2 linked regions of the Geobacillus stearothermophilus ATCC 12980 genome follow. The protein of the gene in region 1 interacts with the protein of each later gene in a pairwise test. Links are inferred from orthologs where the notes say so. Each region holds a gene or a part of one and is shown on either strand. Other genes may lie near its edges.

Region 1 (3,174 bases):
TAGAAGCATTGAAACTCGTCGACCGCTCCAAAGCATACCCGATTGCTGAAGCAATCGAGCTCGTGAAAAAAACGAACGTCGCGAAATTTGATGCGACGGTGGAAGTTGCGTTCCGGTTGGGCGTTGACCCGAAAAAAGCGGACCAACAAATTCGCGGCGCTGTCGTCCTGCCGCACGGCACGGGGAAAGTAGCGCGCGTGTTAGTGTTCGCAAAAGGGGAAAAAGCGAAAGAAGCAGAAGCAGCTGGCGCTGACTATGTCGGCGATACAGAATACATCAATAAAATCCAGCAAGGCTGGTTTGACTTTGACGTCGTTGTTGCCACGCCGGATATGATGGGCGAGGTCGGGAAACTCGGTCGTATTTTGGGTCCGAAAGGGTTAATGCCAAACCCGAAAACCGGCACGGTCACGTTTGACGTTGCGAAAGCTGTGCAGGAGATCAAAGCTGGTAAAGTGGAATACCGCGTTGATAAAGCCGGCAACATTCATGTGCCGATCGGCAAAGTATCGTTCGACAACGAGAAACTGGCCGAAAACTTCGCCGCCGTCTACGAGGCGATTTTGAAAGCCAAACCGGCGGCAGCGAAAGGGACATACGTCAAAAACGTGACGATTACGTCAACGATGGGTCCTGGCATTAAAGTGGACCCGACGACGGTGGCTGTTGCACAGTAACGGTTGACTTTCTGCGTCGAGTCTGATAAAATGCCATTTGGCTGAACAAACGAATATCATTTATACCGTAGACAGTAGGTGCCTGTTTGAGGCTTAATTTCCTACCGAGGTATGTGGACGATAGAACAGCGCGCCCTGCGTCGGGGACGAGCGGCGGTGCGTTGAACGACACCTCCATGTCTACGCGGCATGGAGGTTTTTTATTGAGCAGACGGTATAAGTGGTATTCTCTCATTTTCCTTACAGGAGGTGCAGGACGTGTCGAGCGCGATTGAACTGAAAAAACAAGTGGTTGCCGAGATTGCGGACAAATTCCGCGCCAGCAAGGCAACCGTCATCGTCGATTACCGCGGCCTGAACGTGGCGGAAATGACCGAGTTGCGCAAACAGCTGCGCGAGGCAGGCGTCGAGTTTAAAGTGTACAAAAACACCTTGACCCGTCGGGCGCTCGCGGAAGTCGGCCTGGAAGGACTGGATGAAGTGTTCACCGGTCCAAATGCCATCGCCTTCAGCAATGAAGATGTCGTGGCGCCGGCAAAAATTTTAAGCGAGTTTGCGAAAACGCATGAAGCATTGGAAATCAAAGGCGGCGTCATCGAAGGGAACATCGCCAGCAAAGAAGAAATCGATGCGTTGGCGAAACTCCCGTCCCGCGAAGGGTTGCTTTCGATGTTGCTTAGCGTTCTTCAAGCCCCGATCCGCAACTTTGCGCTTGCGATTAAAGCGGTGGCTGACAAGCAAGAGGAACAAGGCGCGTAATGGCTCATCGATATGTGCTTAACAATCATTCAGAAAACAAAGGAGGAAGTTGTGATGACGAAAGAACAAATCATTGAAGCAGTGAAAAATATGACCGTATTGGAATTAAACGAATTGGTGAAAGCGATCGAGGAAGAATTCGGCGTAACAGCTGCGGCTCCGGTTGTTGTCGCGGGCGGCGCAGCAGCCGGCGCTGAAGCAGCGGCAGAAAAAACGGAATTCGACGTCATTCTTGCCGACGCCGGCGCGCAAAAAATCAAAGTCATCAAAGTCGTTCGCGAAATCACTGGCCTCGGCCTGAAAGAAGCGAAAGACTTGGTCGACAACACCCCGAAGCCGATCAAAGAAGGCATTGCGAAAGAAGAAGCAGAAGAAATCAAAGCAAAACTCGAAGAAGCTGGCGCGAAAGTCGAAATCAAGTAATGGCTGCGCCATTGAAAAAAGAGGCTTGCCCGAAGCAAGGGACGGCCTCTTTTTTGTTACACTATATATACGGAAGGCAGTGCAGCCTGTCGACAAGGAGGAGGGGATGATGATGAGCGAGCATTATTACTCAGTCAATCCGACGTCGGAGCGAAACCCGCAAACGTGGACGTTTACGCTCCGGGGGCATGAATTTCGCTTTACAACCGACAGCGGAGTGTTTTCAAAGCGCGAAGTCGACTTTGGCACACGCCTGTTAATTGAAACGTTCGAGGAGCCGGGAGTGGCTGGGGATTTGTTGGATGTCGGCTGCGGATATGGGCCGATCGGGCTTGCCTTGGCCAAATCGTTTCCAAACCGGCGCGTTCACATGATTGATGTCAACGAGCGGGCGCTCGAACTGGCGCAGGAAAACAAGCAGGCAAACGGGATTGACAATGCGGTGATTTACAAAAGCGATCTTTTTTCGGAAGTCGGAGAACAGCGATTTGCAGCGGTCGTCACCAATCCGCCGATCCGGGCTGGCAAACGGGTCGTTTACGCGATTTTTGAACAAAGCCGGGACCACTTGCTTGACGGCGGGGAGCTATGGGTCGTCATTCAAAAAAAACAAGGGGCGCCATCAGCGCTTGAAAAGCTGAAAGAACTGTTTCCGTTTGTTGAGGTGGCTTCCAAGAAAAAAGGATATTATATCATAAAGGCAAAAAAATGTTGACACTCTTTTTTGGTTGTGGTAGCATTATAAAATGCTAAATATGCACATTTCCCACATGAGGGGATGACGTATATTTTTGGATATGATGGAAAAAATGATAAAATCAATATACAGCTAAACATATGGTTTTCTACTGGATAGAAACCATTTTCTTTTTTTCTCCATCCAACGCCTGGTTTCCTCGCACCGGGAGCGTGTGAAATCCCCTTACCGAAACGGCGGCGTCATAGCTGAACCGTTTCCGTCCGGATGGCGGGGGCCAGCCGCATGCATGCCTAGCGCTTTGCCCCGGAATGGCGGAGCGGCCGACGGCCTTGGCGGCATATGCCGCCAAGGCGGCTGGATCAATGCGATGTTCCGCTTCCGGTTTTCACTAATGTCTACATTTGAGGGGTGAATCACTCTTGACAGGCCGACTAGTTCAATACGGGCGACACCGCCAACGCAGAAGCTATGCACGCATCAGCGAAGTGCTGGAATTGCCGAACTTGATCGAAATTCAAACGTCCTCCTACCAATGGTTTCTCGATGAAGGGCTGCGGGAAATGTTCAAGGAAATTTCCCCGATTGAAGACTTTTCCGGCAATCTCTCGCTTGAAT
Region 2 (4,187 bases), 2.1 Mb from region 1 along the record:
AAGATGGACGGACACGTCCTGCACGGTCAGCTTTTTTTTCATTTCTTTGTTGTAATGGATATAGTCTTCTTGCCAAATGCGAATTTCATTTTGCAAGTCGGCGATCTGCTCGTTCAGCTCATTGACGTGCCGCACCTGCTTTTCCTGCAGGACGCCGAAAATGTACAAAAAGACAAACCAGCTGATGAGCGCCCCAATCGCTACGCCGGCGAAAAAACGCTGCCATGACGGATATTGGTAATACGGAGGAATTCTCATGGCGAAATGTGCTCCTGTGTCAGCCACGTAATGATCGCCACTCCTGTTTGCGCGCCGCCCATGGCGGACAAAATGAGCAAAAACTGCCGCACAATGTCTTTTGTTTCCCCGAGAAACAGCCCTCGCTCGACGACGTAAAACGTATCAAACGTTCCGCCGATGGCGGCGACGACCGCCCAAATGCGCAAGTCGCCGGCAAACCGGTACATGGCCGTCAGCGGCTGGCCGCCGCTCAAAAATGCGCCGAGAGCGCCGATGATGGCGCCGCCAAGCAACACGCCGACCGCGATAAAATAGCTTTGGATCAACGCCGGCAAAAACGCTGCTTTTTCGTCCATCGTTTCCCCGCCCTTTCTTTCTCTTTTACTATGTATATCAACGAATGGGACGGAGCATGCAGCCAATGGAAAAGTTTTCGTCCGCAGATGGATGAATAAGGGAGGGCTGTCTATGACGTTTGTGCACTTGCATGTGTCAAGCGGCTATAGTTTGTTTCAAAGCACGGCCACCGTGGAAGCGCTGGCGGCCAAGGCGAAACAGCTCGGCTGCCCCGCCTTGGCGTTGACCGACCGCAACGTGCTGTATGGCGCTCTGCCCTTTTACAAGGAGTGCAAGCGCCATGGCATCCGTCCGATCATCGGCGTGACGGCCGATATTGCTCTCAGCGGGGACGGCGCCTATCCGCTCGTGCTGTTGGCCGCCAATGAGGAAGGGTACCACCATGTAATCGAAATCAGCACGATGATCCAAATGGGAGAAGAAAAGCAGATCGATGAAGACGCCCTCCGCCGGTTGAGCGGTGGAATTGTCGCCATCACCCCGGGGGCTGAAGGGCGGGTCGAGTCGCTGCTGGCCGCCGGGGAATGGCAGCAGGCGAAAGCGGTGCTCGCCCGCTATCAACAGCTGTTTCCTGGCTGTTTGTATGTGGCTGTCCAGCGCGGCGAGCGGACGCGCGCACCGTACGAAGGAGCGTTGCGGCAGTTGGCGGAAGAAGCCGGGGTTCCGGTCGTGGCGACGAATGACGTCCGTTATGTTGAGCGCGGCGACGCCGCAGCGTGGCGCTGCCTGCAGGCGATCAGGCTCGGCGTGCCATTTGCTGACGTCCAAGAGGATGGCGGCCGTTATTTGGCGGCGCCGGATGAGATGGCGCGTCGGTTTGCTGACTTGCCAGAAGCGCTTGAGAACAGCGCGGCGATCGCTGATCGGTGCGAACTGCACATTCCGTTTGGCGGCTGGCGGCTGCCGAAATTTCCGGTGCCTGACGGCGAGACGGCGGACGGGTATTTACGCCGTCTGTGCGAACAAGGGCTCGCCCGCCGTGTGCCGGACGCCGATGAGCGTTACTGGAAGCGTCTGCGGCATGAGCTTGATGTCATTCAGGCAATGCGCTTTAGCGATTATTTTTTGATTGTCGCCGATGTGATTGCCTACGCCCGCCAACGTGGCATTCTCATCGGACCGGGCCGCGGTTCGGCGGCCGGCTCGCTCGTCGCCTATGCTTTGGCTATTACCGATGTCGATCCGATCCAATATGGGCTGTTGTTTGAGCGGTTTTTGAATCCGGAGCGGGTGTCGGTGCCGGATATTGATCTTGATTTTCCCGATGACCGGCGCGAAGAAATGATTCGCTATGCGGCGGACAAATACGGGCGCGACCGCGTCGCGCAAATCATTACGTTTGGGACGTTCGGCGCCAAGTCGGCGCTGCGCGAGACGGCGAAAGCGCTCGGCATTCCCGGGCGCGAGGCGGAGCGGGTTGTGTCGCTTTTGCCGGATAAACAAGGGGTGACGATCCGCCAATGGCGCAGCGAGTCGACCGCGTTCCGCCGCGCCGCCGAAACGGTGCCGGACGGCAAGCAGTGGCTGGATATCGCACAAACGCTCGAAGGGCTGCCGCGCCATACATCGATTCACGCGGCTGGCGTCATCATCAGCCCTGAGCCGCTTGTGCGCCAAGTCCCGTTGCAGCCAAGCCATGGCGAATGGCCGCTCACGCAATACGCCATGGGGTCGCTCGAGGCGCTCGGCCTTCTCAAAATGGATTTTCTCGGCTTGCGCACGTTGACGCTGCTCGGGCAAATGGTGCGTCTCATCGAACGGCAGACAGGAAAGCCGTTTGATGTGCGTCGTGTTCCGCTTGACGACGAAAAAACGTATGCGCTCCTGAGCGCCGGAGAGACAAACGGCATTTTTCAGCTTGAATCAAGCGGAATGAAGCGTTTGCTTGCGGAATTGCGGCCGTCGGAGCTGGAAGACTTGGTCGCTGTCAACGCCTTGTACCGGCCGGGGCCGATGGACATGATTCCTGCTTATATCCGGCGCAAGCGCGGAGACGAGGCGATTTCGTATATCCATCCTGACCTTGAGCCGATTTTGGCGCCGACTTACGGAGTGCTGATCTACCAAGAGCAAATTATGCAAATCGCCGCCCGCATGGCTGGGTTTTCGCTCGGACAAGCGGACGTGCTCCGGCGGGCGGTGGCGAAAAAAGAGAAGGCGCGTCTCGCTGAACAGCGGGAGGCGTTTGTCGCCGGCTGCACGGCGAACGGCTATCCAAAGGAAGTTGCCGAGGAATTGTACCGGCATATCGTCCGCTTCGCCGATTACGGCTTCAACCGGAGCCACGCGGTCAGCTATGCGCTGTTGTCGTATGCGATGGCCTACATTAAAGCTCACTATCCGCTTTGTTTTTACGTGGCCATGCTCTCGGGCGCTTCCGGCGACCGGGAAAAAACGGCTCTTTACGCTAGCGAAGCAGCGCAAAAAGGGATTCCGCTGCTGCCGCCATCCGTCAACCGGAGCGGCTATCGGTTTGCGATCGAAGGCAAGGCGATCCGCACCGGGCTGGCGGCGGTGAAACATGTCGGCACAGCGGCGAGGCTCATCATCGAAGAGCGTCGGGAGCGCGGACCGTTTGCCGATTTTTTCGATTTCGCCATCCGCCTGTTGCCGAAAGGATTGCCGCGCCCGGCGCTTGAGGCGCTCGTTTTGGCCGGCGCGTTTGATGAAATGGACGGGGAGCGGGCTTCGCTTTTAGCGAGCATTGACGTGGCGGTCGAACACGTGCAATTGGTCGGGCCGTACTTGAACACAGGCGGATTGTCGCTGAAGCCGAAATACATGGATGCCCCCCCGCTGCCGCCGGATGAGCGGCGGAAACAGGAAAAAGAGTTGCTCGGGTTTGCCGTCACCCCGCATCCGGCCGCGGTCTGCCGCCCGCTGTTTCAAGCGGCCCGGGCGGTGCCGATTGCCGAAATGCACGGTTCGGCGGCCGTGGTCGGCGGCTATGTGGCCAAACAGCGGAAAACGAGAACGAAACGGGGGGAGGAAATGGCGTTTGTGACAATTAGCGATGAAAGCGGGGAAGTGGAGGCGGTCGCCTTTCCGTCCATTTATGCCCGCGCCTCCGATGAGCTGGCGGAAGGAAACTTTGTGTTGCTTTTTGGAACGGTCGACCGGCGCGCAGGCAGGCGACAGCTCATCATCCGCCGCGCCGGCCTCCTGCCCGTGTCGGCGCTATACATTAACGCGAGCCGGGCCGATGAGGCCAAATTGTCCAAGCTGAAACAGCTGCTTGAGCAGCAGCGCGGCGCTACGCCGGTCTATTTGTATGACGAAGCGAAGCGGACGCTTCTCCGTCTTCCGGAGCAGTACGCCGTCGCGCTCACAGCGCCGCTTGTCGATGGGCTGCTCGCCTTATTCGGCTTCGGGCGCATTGCTGTGAAATAACTCCCCTTTACTATTTCGCTATTTTATTATATCGTATAACCATTAGGTGGTCAGACCAGTGCATCTGGCTGCGGTTGAACGGCATGCCGCCCACGCATGGAGTATGGCATGAATCGAAAAGGAGGGGTCTCCGTTCAACGATGAAAAAGTGTACGCCGAGACGTTGAAGCATATCCATCGTCTCGTTGTCGAGGATGGCC

Evidence for each region.
Region 2: the proteins of rplL (region 1) and dnaE interact in binary tests that used the Escherichia coli proteins (3 or more experiments, as listed by UniProt). The link is inferred for Geobacillus stearothermophilus ATCC 12980 from one-to-one orthologs.

The regions. Positions count from the first base shown.
Region 1 is NZ_CP128494.1:112,046-115,219, forward strand. What follows is about bases 314-3,174. They hold rplL (50S ribosomal protein L7/L12), read left to right. Parts: upstream 314-1,490; coding sequence 1,491-1,859; downstream 1,860-3,174. Other genes in these bases: rplA (50S ribosomal protein L1), read left to right, coding at 314-677; rplJ (50S ribosomal protein L10), read left to right, coding at 936-1,436; QSJ10_RS00610 (class I SAM-dependent methyltransferase), read left to right, coding at 1,972-2,574; rpoB (DNA-directed RNA polymerase subunit beta), read left to right, coding at 2,979-3,174. Also shown: more of rplA, read left to right, coding at 1-313. UniProt on the Escherichia coli protein: The binding site for several of the GTPase factors involved in protein synthesis (IF-2, EF-Tu, EF-G and RF3). Is thus essential for accurate translation.
Region 2 is NZ_CP128494.1:2,171,787-2,175,973, reverse strand. What follows is about bases 314-4,187. They hold dnaE (DNA polymerase III subunit alpha), read left to right. Parts: upstream 314-708; coding sequence 709-3,987; downstream 3,988-4,187. Other genes in these bases: QSJ10_RS11750 (FadR/GntR family transcriptional regulator), read left to right, coding at 4,136-4,187; ytrH (sporulation membrane protein YtrH), read right to left, coding at 314-596. Also shown: sporulation membrane protein YtrI, read right to left, coding at 1-258; more of ytrH, read right to left, coding at 255-313. UniProt on the Escherichia coli protein: DNA polymerase III is a complex, multichain enzyme responsible for most of the replicative synthesis in bacteria. This DNA polymerase also exhibits 3' to 5' exonuclease activity. The alpha chain is the DNA polymerase catalytic subunit.